DNA from 2 places in the Mesorhizobium sp. BR-1-1-10 genome. Region 1 is predicted to be linked to the other one. Evidence: riboswitches for the same ligand, from Rfam matches in the RefSeq annotation. Region 1 holds a riboswitch; the other holds the start of a gene.
What was found. A riboswitch is a leader RNA that binds a small molecule or an ion and turns the genes downstream of it on or off. The one in region 1 is predicted to bind thiamine pyrophosphate.

Region 1 (6,132 bases):
TAATGTATGCGCATTGCGATGTGGAGGCAATGCTCAGGCGCAGCAAGGAGCGCCCCACTATGGCTCCGGGCGCTCGTCGCTTCAGTCGACAAATCGTTGTCAATCGATCGGCCTACGGCCGACCGCTCTTCACCCTTCCATCTCCTCGCGCAGCATCTCCAGTTCCAGCCATTCTTCCTCGAGCGCGGCCAGCGTCGCACGCTCCTTGTCGAGGGCGGCGATCGTCTTCTGGAACGAGGCCGGGTCGCGTTCGTAATAGGCCGGGTCGGCGATGTTGTTCTCCAGCCGCGAGATCGACGCGGTCACTGCCTCGATCTTCTTGGGTAGGGACTCCAGCGCGAACTTCTGCTTGAACGACAATTTCTTCGCCGGCCCTTTTGGCGCCGCCGGATCGCTCTTGCCCGGTGCCGGCGCATCGCCGGCTTCCGCCTTGGCGCGCGCCTTGCGGTCGTCAAGCCTGGTGCCGCCGCGCTGCGCCAGCATGTCGGAATAGCCGCCGGCATATTCGACCCAGCGGCCGCCGCCGTCCGGCGCGATGATGCTGGTGACTGTGCGGTCGAGGAAATCGCGGTCGTGGCTGACCAGGATGACGGTGCCGGCAAAACCGGCGACCAGTTCCTGCAGCAGTTCCAGCGTCTCCATGTCGAGATCATTGGTCGGCTCATCGAGAACCAGGAGGTTTGCTGGCCGTGCCAGCACGCGCGCCAGGATCAGCCGCGCCCGTTCGCCGCCGGACAGCTCGCGCACCGGCGTGCGGGCCTGTTCCGGCTTGAACAGGAAATCCTTCATATAGGACACGACATGGCGCTGCTCGCCATTGATGACGAGGTTCTCGCCGCGCCCGTCGGTCAGATATTGCGCCAGCGTCTCTTGCGGGTCGACCGCCTCGCGCTTCTGGTCGAGCGTGGCGATCTCCAGATTGGTGCCAAGCCGTATCGAACCCGCGTCCGGCGCCAATTCGCCGGTCAGCATCTTCAGAAGTGTCGTCTTGCCGGCGCCGTTCGGCCCGACAAGGCCGACGCGGTCGCCGCGCTGGATGCGGGTCGAGAACCCCTTGACGACGGTGAGGTCGCCAAAGCTCTTCTCGATGTTCTTGGCCTCGATCACCAGCTTGCCGGATTCGGCGGCGTCGCTTGCCACCATTATCGCGGTGCCTTCGGCGCCGCGATGGCCGCGAAAACGCTGGCGCATGGTCTGCAACTCGCCCAGGCGCCGCATGTTGCGCTTGCGCCGCGCCGTCACCCCGTAGCGCAGCCAGTGCTCCTCGCGCACGATCTGGCGGCCGAGCTTGTGCTGCTCGCGCTCTTCCTCTTCCAGCACCAGGTCGCGCCATTCCTCGAAATGGCCAAAGCCCTTGTCCAGCCTGCGCGTCTGGCCGCGATCGAGCCAGACTGTGGCGCGCGATACGCGCTCGAGGAAGCGGCGGTCATGCGAGATGACGATGAGCGCCGAGGAGGTCCGGACGAGCTCTTCTTCCAGCCATTCGATGACAGATAAATCAAGATGGTTAGTCGGCTCATCAAGAAGCAAGATGTCAGGCTCCGGCGCCATGACGCGGGCAAGCGCGGCGCGCCTGGCCTCTCCGCCGGACAGGTCGCCAGGCCGTTCTTCGCCCGACAGGCCGAGATGCTCCATCAGATAGCTGGCGCGGTAGGGATCGTCGGCGGGCCCGAGCCCGGCCTCCACATAGGCGCGCACGGTTGCAAAGCCGTCCATGTCGGGCATTTGCGGCAGATAACGCACCGTCGCCGAAGGCTGGCGGAACACCTCGCCGTCCTGTGGTTCGATCAGGCCGGCGGCGATCTTGAGCAGCGTCGACTTGCCGGACCCGTTGCGGCCGACCAGCGCGATCTTGTCGCCGGCCGAAGCGGTCAAGGCGGCGCCGTCGAGCAGCGGCGCGCCGCCGAAGGTCAGTCTTATCCCGTCGAGATTGAGAAGAGGCGGGGCCATGTCAGCTTTCGGGCAATGGATAGGGATGGGCGAGCAGCAGCGCGCGGCCATGGCCGAGCGCGATGTCGAGGCGGCCCCCGGTCTTGCCGAACTTGACCTCGTTGGAAATGGTCAGCGACGAACCGAACGCCACCTCGACCTTGTCGAGCGGCCATTTGGCGCCGGTGACGGTCAGGCCGGAGAGTTCGGAGAAGCCGAGAATCGAGAACAGCGTGCCGTCGGCATAATCGAAGCCGGCCCTGCCGGGCAGCAAGGGAACACCTTCCTGGGCGCCGCTGGTCAGAAACACATCCATTCCGGCTTCGGCCAGCCGCAGGCCAAGCGCCAGATGCAGGAAGGCGTGGTCGGCGCGCTTGCCGCCGAAGGCGCCCGCCAGCACAAGGCGGGTCGCCCCGCGCTCCAGTGCGGCCGCGATCGCCAGTTCTCCGTCGGTCTTGTCCTTTTCCGCCGGGAAGGTTTGCCGCGGCACGGCGGCGAGGTCGGCGGGCAGATCAGCCGGGACCGAGTCGAAATCACCCACCCACAGTTCCGGCACGAGGCCCAGCATCTGCGCATGGCCGATGCCGGCGTCGGCAGCGATGACGCGCGAGCCTTCGACCTGGCGGTCGAGCCGAGGCGTGCGGATGAGGTCGCCGCCAAGCAGGATGGTGAATGTGCTCATATCCCGTCGCCTTACCAGCCCGGCACGGGAAACGGAAGGCGGCAAAGTCCCACTTGCGCGGGTCATCGGCCCGGCCTATGTGTCGAAACGCTCTAACGGGGTGCCGGACGCGAATTTCGCGGGCCGGCTGAGAGGCAGTCTCGCCAACCCGCTGAACCTGATCCGGTTTGTACCGGCGGAGGGATTAGACGTTTCGGACACTCCGACGCCTCAATTCCTTTCAACGCAAACGAAGGAGGCGCCGATGCGCACGTTTTTATATTCTCTGGTCGCCGCCACGGCAGTAACCCTGTCCGGGCCGGCCTTGGCCAAGGACAAGCTGACCGTCTACACCTATGAGAGCTTCACCGCCGACTGGGGTCCAGGTCCCGTGGTGAAGAAGGAATTCGAGGCAGAATGCGGCTGCGATCTCGAGTTCGTCTCGGTCGCCGATGGCGTGGCGCTGCTCAACCGCGTCAAGCTGGAAGGCGCTTCGACCAAGGCCGACATCGTGCTCGGCCTCGACACCAATCTCACCGCCGATGCCAAGGCCTCGGGCCTGTTCGCGCCACATGGCGCAATAACGGACGTCAACGTGCCGGGCGGCTGGACCGACGACACTTTTGTCCCGTTCGATTACGGCTACTTCGCCGTCGTCTACGACACTGAAAAGCTGAAGAGCCCACCCAAGAGCTTGAAGGATTTGGTGGAGGGTAGCGCCGACGACAAGATCGTCATCCAGGACCCGCGCACATCGACGCCCGGTCTCGGCCTGCTGTTGTGGGTGAAGTCGGTCTACGGCGACAAGGCGCCGGAGGCCTGGGCCAAGCTCAAGACCAAGGTGCTGACCGTGACGCCGGGCTGGAGCGAGGCCTATGGCCTGTTCACCAAGGGCGAGGCGCCGATGGTGCTGTCCTACACCACCTCGCCGGCCTACCACATGGTCGCCGAGAACACCGAGCGCTATCAGGCGGCGTCGTTCGAGGAAGGCGAATATCTGCAGATCGAGGTCGCGGGCATCACCACGACCGGCGCCAAGAATCCGCTGGCGGAAAAGTTCATGGCCTTCATGACTGGGCCGAAATTCCAGGACGCCATCCCCGAGACCAACTGGATGTTCCCGGCCGGGAAGACCGACAAGCCGCTCAACCCCGCCTTCGACAAGCTGGTCAAGCCGACCAAGACCTTGCTGTTCAGCCCGGAGGAGGTCGCGGCCAACCGCAAAGCCTGGGTCGATGAATGGCTGGCGGTGATGAGCAAGTAGGTTTTGTGGGCTAATCTCGTGAGATGAACGCTCTCCGGCGATGCTCCCTAAGCTTCACCCAATCGTTGATGTGCGGTGTGCAAACCCGCTCTGATCCCCGCATCACAGCCGGCGTGATAGGGCTCGCCGCCATCGCCATTTTGATCGGCGGAGCGTTTGCGGGGCTGCTTGTCGAAGGTGCTCGCGATTTTTCCGGCGCTTGGGCTGCGTTCGATCTCTACCTGTTCCGGGTCGTGCGCTTCACGCTCTGGCAGGCGGCCCTGTCGACGCTGCTCTCGGTCGGGCCGGCCCTGCTCGTGGCGCGGGCGCTGTCGCGGCATCCACGGTTTTTCGGCCGTGCCTTCATCCTGCAGCTCTTCGCCGTGCCGCTGGCGCTGCCGGGCATCGTCGCGGCGCTCGGTATCCTGGCGCTCTATGGCCGCGCCGGCTATTTCTCCGGCTTTCTCAGCGCCGTCGGCGGCCAGGGTTGGCCGGGCATCTATGGCCTGTCCGGCATTCTCGTCGCCCATGTCTTCTTCAACCTGCCGCTGGCCACACGTCTGCTCCTCGAGGCGCTGCGGACCATTCCCTCCGACCAGTGGCGGCTGGCGAGCCAGCTCGGCATGGGGGCGCGGCCGGCATTCCGGCTGATCGAGTGGCCGACGCTGCGTGCCGCGCTGCCCGGGGTCGCCGGACTTGTCTTCATGCTGTGCGTCACATCCTTCACCATCGTGCTGACGCTCGGCGGCGGGCCGGCCGCGACGACGCTCGAAGTCGGCATCTATCAGGCATTGCGCTTCGATTTCGATCCCGCGAGGGCTGTCGCGCTGACAACGCTGCAGATCGCCTTGACCCTCATCGTGGTGCTGGCGTTGACCCGACTCGGAGCCGACGTCGTCGGCGACGTCAACCTGCCGGTCGCGCCGCGCCGCTACCTCTCCGTCAACAGGACCGAAGCCTGGCTGAACGCGACGCTCATCGTGTTGGCCTTGCTGTTCGTTGCGGGGCCGATGGCGGCGACCGTGGCGGCCGGCCTTGGCGCCGACCTCGGCCGGCTTGCAGGCGAGGCCACTGTCCGTCAGGCGACGCTGACCAGTGCCGTGCTCGCTTTCCTTTCGGCATTGCTTTCGGTGATGCTTTCGCTGGCATTGACCATGGCGCGCAGGGCGCTGGCGTCGAACCGCCGCTTCGGGGCAAGGACACTGCTCGAACATGCCACCGATACCGGCGCCGGGTTTGTCCTGGTCGTGCCGCCGATCGTCGTCGGCGCCGGCTGGTTCCTGTTGCTGCGCCATGTCGGCGATGTGTTAGCCATCGCCCCGCTCATGGTCGTCACCGTCAACGCTGTCATGGCGATGCCTTTTGCGCTGCGCGCCATCCGTCCCGCCTATGATGCGGCAAGCGAGCGTCACGAGCGGCTTTGCGCGCAGCTTGGAATTTCCGGCTGGTCAAGACTGTGGCTGGTCGACTGGCCGACGTTGCGGCGCCCGCTGGCCACCGCTTTTGCCTTCGCCATGGCACTGTCGCTCGGCGATCTCGGCGTCATCGCCCTGTTCGGCAGTGATTCCGTGCAGACCTTGCCCTACCTTCTCCTGGCGCGCATGGGCAGCTACCGAACCGAGGACGCCGCCGGCTTGGCGCTGCTGCTCGGCCTTGTCTGCCTGGCACTGGTGCTGGCAGCGGACCGGCTGGGAAAGGAGACGGCCCGCAATGTCTGACGGGGCGGCTGGCGGCAAAGGGGTTTCGGTGCGGCTGGACAAGGTTTCGTTCAGCTATGGCGAGACGTTGTTCACCTTCGATGCCGAGTTCACGGCGGGGCAAATCACCGCCATCATGGGACCGAGCGGCTCCGGAAAGTCGACGCTGCTCAATCTGGTGGCCGGGTTCGAGCCGCCGCGATCCGGTCGCGTGCTGATCGGCGGGGCCGATGTCAGCACCGCGCCACCGGCGACGCGGCCAGTGTCGATGGTTTTTCAGGAAAACAACCTTTTCGCGCATCTTTCCGTCGAGCAGAATGTCGGGCTCGGCCGTTCGCCATCGTTGCGGCTGGCCGAAGGCGATCGCGCTGCGATCGCCGATGCGCTTGCGCGCACCGGCCTTGCCGGCAAGGAGAAGCGGCTGCCCCGCGAACTTTCCGGCGGTGAGCGCCAGCGCGTTGCCCTGGCTCGCGTGCTGGTGCGTGACCGCCCGGTGCTGCTGCTCGACGAGCCCTTCGCTTCGCTTGGGCCCGCCTTGCGAGACGATATGCTCGACCTGGTTGCCGGCCTGCATGCCGAGCGTGGCATGACGGTGCTGTTCG
Region 2 (6,132 bases), on a different contig from region 1:
TCTCGGACTGCACGACGGCATAGACGCCCTTCAGATCGGCCCCCGCGGTCTTCTGGGTGAACAGGCTGATGGTGCCGTTGATCCCGAAATCGGCGACATGGTTGGCGACAAGCGTGCCGGCACCGGTATCGCTGTACGGCAGGATGTCGACCTCGATGCCGGCTTCCCGATAAAATCCCTTATCGCGGGCGACGAACAGGCCGATGTGGTTGGTGTTGACCGTCCAGTCGAGGGCGACCGTGACCGTCCGCGTTGCCGCGAAGGAACGGCTCGATCCGGTGATCAGCGGTACGCTGCCGGCAAGGGTGAGCAGCAGGGCTTGCCTGCGCGTCAAGTCAATCATGGTCATGTCCTTCGGATGGCTGGAGGTTGAGCAAAATGTCGAGAATCTCGGCCTCGAGTGCCCCGGCCTGCCGCGTGGCCGCGCTGGCGGAATCGCGCGGGCGCGGCAGCGGCACCTTGATCTCGCGCACGACCCGGGCAGGCCGCGCGGACAGCACATAGATGCGGTCGGACAGGAACAGGGCTTCGCGCACGTCATGAGTGATCAGCAACGCCGTCCAGTGGTGGTGCCGCCACATCTGTTCGAGCCAGCGCTGCAGGGCCGCACGGGTTAGTGCGTCGAGCGCGCCGAACGGCTCGTCGAGCAGCAACATATCGCGTTCCTGCACCACGGTACGTAAAAGCGCCGTGCGCTGGCGCATGCCGCCCGAGAGCTGCGCTGGAAAGTGCCACTCGAAGCCGGCAAGGCCGAACTCGGCAATCAGCGGAGCCACACGCTTCCGTGCCGCCTTGCGGCTGACGCCTTGCACCTCGAGTCCGAGCGTGGTGTTGTCGAGGATGCGCCGCCACGGCATCAGCGCGTCGCGCTGCGGCATGAAGGCGAAATGCCTGCCGTGATCGTCGAGCGGCACGCCGTCGAAGAACATCTCACCCTCGCCATGCTCGGCGCCGGTCAGAAGCTGGAACAGCGTCGACTTGCCGGCTCCCGAAGGTCCAAGGATCGAGACGAATTCGCCGGCATCGACACGAAGCGAAATGTCGGCGAGCACATCGAGCCCGCCAAACGCCTTGCGAACATGCCGCAATTCGAGCCGGCTCATGCTTCTGGACCTTTTCCAGCGCCTTGCCTGCCAGCGGCTCGTTCCCAGGGCATGGCAAGACGCTGCAGCAGCATCGTCAGCCCGAACAGGACAAGGGTGAGCGCTGCGCTGACGCAGACGGCGGCGAGCACCAGGTCGGGACGGAAATTGTTCTTGGCGTTGAGCATGTAGATGCCCAGCCCTTTGGCCGCGCCTGCATATTCGGCGAAAATGGCGCCGACGACGGCATAGGTGATGGATATCCTGAGGCCAGCGAAGAAATAAGGCAGCGCCGAAGGCAATCGTGCCAGCATGAAGACCCGCCAACGCCCTGCTCCCATGGCACGCAGCATCTGACCGATCTCCACCTCGGTAGCCTCGTAGCCCTGTACCAGCGCGACCAGCATCGGGAAGAAGGTGACCAGCGCCACCAGCACGATCTTGGGCGCCAGCCCGAAGCCGAACCACAGCACCACCAATGGCGCGATGGCGACCAGCGGCAAAGTCTGGCTGACTATGAAGATGGGAAACAGCGCTCGCCGCAAAGGCTGGAAGAAGTCGACCAGCATCGACAGGGCGAAGGCGGCACTGAGCGAACAGGCAAAACCGATCAGCGTGGCGCGGACCGTGGGAATGGCGTTGTCGACCAAGGCTTCCCGATTGAGCATCGCCTGTTCGAAGACGCGCGAGGGCGCCGGCAGAACCGTCGGCTTGATGCCGGAAATGTTTGCGTACAGTTCCCAGGCCACGAGCACCAAACCGATCGATATCACGGCCGGCGCTGTTTTTGCGAAGAAGCCCGCGACGTTACGCGGGTTGAATGACGATGAGACCACGAGCGGTTCAGACGGCGGTGGGACTGTTGGCCGAGACCGTGACATCGAGGGTTACATGGCCGGCGCCGGGCCCGAAGCGGCAGAAGGCTTCATCGAGGGCCGAGAAGATCGCGCCGGCATCGCCGCGCAGCTTGGTGCAGAAATTCTTGGAGCGATCGTAGACGCCGGACTGCTTCAGGAAATCTATGCAGCCATAGATTTCGTCCATGTGGTCGTCAGTGCCCATCACATAGAGCGAGAACTGCGCCGCCGCCGGCTGGCCAGTGGCCGGCGCGCCGCGCACTGCGGTGATGGCGGCTTGCTTGCGCGGGCCGAGTGGCCCGGCAGGTCCGCCGAACGTGTCGGAGCGGCAGATCGGGTCATCCGGCTCGCCTGGGCAGCCACGCGAAATGGTGGCTGACAGCACGCAATGCCTGCCGCTGCCAGACGCGGCCACGAAAAGGTCGCGCAGCGCAGGGAATAACACCTCGGGGGGCCCGACCAGCAAGGTCGAAATGTCGTCGGTCTCGATCCTGAGCTTGTCGCGGTACGGATCGAGCGCGCCGAGCGCGCCCAGAATGATGCCGACGAAATCGTCGGCCATTGGATATAGGGAAACCTGTGCGCCTGAAAACATCGCCCGCCTCGCTCCGCTGGTATTACCCAGATCAGCTTCTAGGGTCTGTGGGCTTGCCGCCCCCGTCTCAGCCCCGACCGTACGGAGCACCCCTGTGGATAGGCGCGTTAAAGCATCATTCGGACGGTTGGGAAAGCTGTTTTTTGGCAAGCCGCGCTAAAGCATTGCCCGAGCTCCAGGGCAATTGGACATCGCCGGCGCGGAAATTTGTCTGGAACCTTCGCCATTCCGAGGGGTTGTCCCACCAGTCGCTGGACGCGATTCCAGGACCAATTTTCCGTTCGGGATTGTGTCAAAACAAGAGATTGAGCGGTTCATGATTTCCGCGAAACCGTGCACCGTTCCCGGCGACGAGTTCACAGAAAATGGAGACAAATCATGTTCATGAAAATCCTCGCGGCTTCGGCCTTCACCATTGCCGTTGCAACATCCGCCATGGCACAAAGCAATAGCGCAGCGGGCGCGGATGGGCCCGGCGGTAGCGGCAAGTCCGTCACTGTGGACCCAAGCACCCCGGCTTCACCCAGTACGATCGATCCGGGCGCGACCAACAGCACGACCACCACGCCGGGCGACATGAATTCCAATGCGGACAAGAATTGCCCGACCAACCCGCAGGGTGCACAGACGGACGCCAATGGCAACGCCACCGCGCCGACCGTGAACGACAACAACTGCGGAAAGTAGTTTGCCATCGCGATATGAGAACCGCGGACGCAGTTTCCGCGGTTCCCATTATTGGGATTCAGTGTCCGCGACTACCCGCTTGCGGCTCTGGTGCCGCTTCACTGCCCACCCGGCCAAAGACCCTTAATTCAGCGTACGGTTTGCCGGCCCGGGGGCGTGGGAATGAGGCGTATATTTTCATCAGCCGTTTGAGCAGGCGCCCGTAGGTGAGGTGCCGAACCCGGCCATTGGCAAGATCGAACTCCACCATCCCCCACCGCCTTACGGGACCCTTTCCGGTTGGCGGACCCAGTCGCCTGACCTGGAAGGCCAGCCTGACCTTGCGGCCGGCGACATCCAGATAGATACCGGGTTTAGCGCCCAATACGTGCCACATCCGGGCAACGTGCCCGATCGACATGTCGGACGAAATCGCCATGTGGTCCCGCTCAAGTCGAGCCCAGACGAAATCACCGGCTGGCTGCCGCATCCCCGACACCAGATTCTTGCAATAGGCTGGCACCACCTCACGCACCAACCGGCGCATCGCGCTCGCCACGCCGTCCACCATATCCCGCCGCGATGCCCAGTCTGCTTCGGTGAACGGCACTTGTCCGAGGATGTCGCCGTCGTCGAAATTGGCCGACATCTTATGCAGTGTCACGCCGCCATGGACCGCATGCTGGCCATCCGCGACAAGACGATGGAGAGGATGCGGCCCCCGGTAGTTGGGCAGCAGCGCCGGATGAAAATTAAGCCCGCCCTTGGGAAAGAGGTCGAGCAGCTGCTGCGGGATCAAGGTCGGGAAAGCGAAGCAGATCAGCACATCCGCGGCGATGTCAGGCAATTGCCGGGCAAGCTCGTTCCAGTCGTAAGGCCGGCGGAATTCGATCAGCTTTACCGGCGTGTTGCCGAGATGGCGCCTGAGCAAAAGCCGGCGCCTCAGCCTGCGCCGAAAATTGCCAATGCTGAAGCCTCTGGATGGGCGTTGAAAACCAGGCACGATGATCGCACCAACACGGTTTCCCGCCTCGATCCATCCGGAAAGGAGCGGCCCGGTATAAGCAGAAACATCCAGGATGAAAATTGCATTGAGTTGCCCGGCGCGGGCCGCGGGTTCGGAAGAAATCATCTTCTCAAGCCCAGCGGGGCAAGACGTAGCCTGCCCGCACCAGCAATTCGATCACCGTTACAACTCGGCCAGCCAGGCCCGAAAGCCGGCCTGGCCGGTCAGGTTGCCTTGGAAGAAAGCGGTCCCGCCGCAACACTTGAGAGTCTTTCCCGCTTCACCAACACCGGCTTTTCGTAGATCTTCTTCATGCTCATCCCCGATGATCGATCAACCCACACAGTTGGCCAGCAACGCAACGAACTGTCAACCGCCACGGCGGCTAACAGCCCCTATGCGTATGATCCTTGGCAATCGACGGGCGTTTATACCCCACCTGCTGCCAAAACGGCTGGTGAACCTTATGAAACCGCCTTTTCACGAACCGGCAGCTTCCAGCCTGGTCTGACGAAATGGCAGGTGTAGCCGTTGGGATATTTCTCGAGATAGTCCTGGTGCTCGGGTTCGGCCTCCCAGAACGCTCCGGCCGGCGCAAGTTCGGTGACGACCTTGCCGGGCCACAGGCCGGAGGCGTCGACATCGGCGATGGTGTCCTCCGCCACACGCTTCTGCTCCTCATCGGTGTAGTAGATTGCGGAGCGATAGCTCATGCCGACATCGTTTCCCTGGCGATTGCGCGTCGTCGGATCATGTATCTGGAAGAAGAATTCCAGAAGCTGGCGAAAGCTGATTTTCGCCGGGTCGAAGGTGATCTCGATGGCTTCGGCATGGGTGCCATGATTGCGATAGGTGGCGTTCGGCACGTCGCCGCCACTGTAGCCGACACGCGTGGCAAGGACACCCGGGAAGCGCCGGATCAAATCCTGCATGCCCCAGAAGCAGCCGCCGGCAAGCACTGCACGTTCGCTCGAAGTCGCCATGTCACGTCTCCTCAAAAGGCAATTCCGGGGAAGTGTAGCGGCTCTCCGTCGGGAATTGCGCGGCACAAACTTGGATAGTGCATAAATGGGCATTGATGCCAGCTTCGTCCAGTCAGACGAGCGGCCGTCCGGTTGTATTATAGGGGGATCGCACGACGCCGCTCACCCTAGCTGCGCGGATGCCGGGTCCGGCTGCTGGCGGCAGCCGGCACATATCGCGTGCCGGGCGGAATGACGGCAAAGCTGATCGCCACCGGCGGTGCCTCGCGCGACCAGTTGAAAAGAACGGTCTTGACCGGGATATTGTCCACCCACGCCAGAAATCTTGACGGCACGTGACGACCCGACCAGACCATCAGCATGCCGTGATCGCGCAACCGCTGCCTCGTGATCCAGGGTGCGAACCGCATATCGAGATCGGTGAAGATAGACGGCTTGTCATAGGCGTTGAGGCCAGCCAGCATGGCAAGATTGGTGTCGCCACCGACGATGTCGAGCCTGCCCGGCGCCGCCGCGTGCCAGATTGCCTCGGCCTCGTCCGAGATCGGCCGCGCCGGCCAGCAGACGGCGTCCATGCGTCCCCGCACATTGCAGTCCGTCCATCGGATCGCCCCATAGGCGCCCGACATGGCGACGATGCAGATGAAGGCGCAGATCGCCAACCTCCTCATCTCGACGGCACCGAGCCGGTGACCGAGAAAGGCGAGCGCGACGACGCCGACAAGATTGTACATCGGCGCGCCCCAGGCTTCGCCGGTGCCAGTGAAAAACGAGACCATCATGATCAGCGCCGCCGGCCCAAGCCCCATCCAGCAGAGATAGACGAGCGTGTCGCGCTCGACCGGCATTTGCGGGGCTGGTGAGCGCCGCAACAGCCCTGATAGCGCCAACACCAGGAGAAAGCCGGAAAGGCCGGCCATCTGGACGCCGATATAATAGAGCC

Region 2: linked by a shared signal. The riboswitch ahead of LB555_RS27620 (YkoF family thiamine/hydroxymethylpyrimidine-binding protein) and the one ahead of thiB (thiamine ABC transporter substrate binding subunit) in region 1 are both predicted to bind thiamine pyrophosphate.

What each region holds. Positions count from the first base shown of each region.
Region 1 covers NZ_JAIUIL010000014.1:22,627-28,758, forward strand. The annotation lists gene LB555_RS25500 (ABC-F family ATP-binding cassette domain-containing protein) at 130-1,950, opposite strand; gene LB555_RS25505 (thiamine diphosphokinase) at 1,952-2,611, opposite strand; TPP riboswitch at 2,698-2,812, shown strand; gene thiB (thiamine ABC transporter substrate binding subunit) at 2,856-3,854, shown strand; gene thiP (thiamine/thiamine pyrophosphate ABC transporter permease) at 3,923-5,551, shown strand; gene thiQ (thiamine ABC transporter ATP-binding protein) at 5,544-6,132, shown strand, end outside.
Region 2 covers NZ_JAIUIL010000017.1:34,383-40,514, reverse strand. The annotation lists gene LB555_RS27635 (ABC transporter substrate-binding protein) at 1-343, opposite strand, end outside; gene LB555_RS27630 (ABC transporter ATP-binding protein) at 336-1,103, opposite strand; gene LB555_RS27625 (ABC transporter permease) at 1,100-1,963, opposite strand; gene LB555_RS27620 (YkoF family thiamine/hydroxymethylpyrimidine-binding protein) at 1,926-2,534, opposite strand; TPP riboswitch at 2,525-2,638, opposite strand; gene LB555_RS27615 (hypothetical protein) at 2,913-3,221, shown strand; gene LB555_RS27610 (formyltransferase family protein) at 3,280-4,332, opposite strand; gene msrA (peptide-methionine (S)-S-oxide reductase MsrA) at 4,671-5,189, opposite strand; gene LB555_RS27600 (glycosyltransferase family 39 protein) at 5,357-6,132, opposite strand, start outside.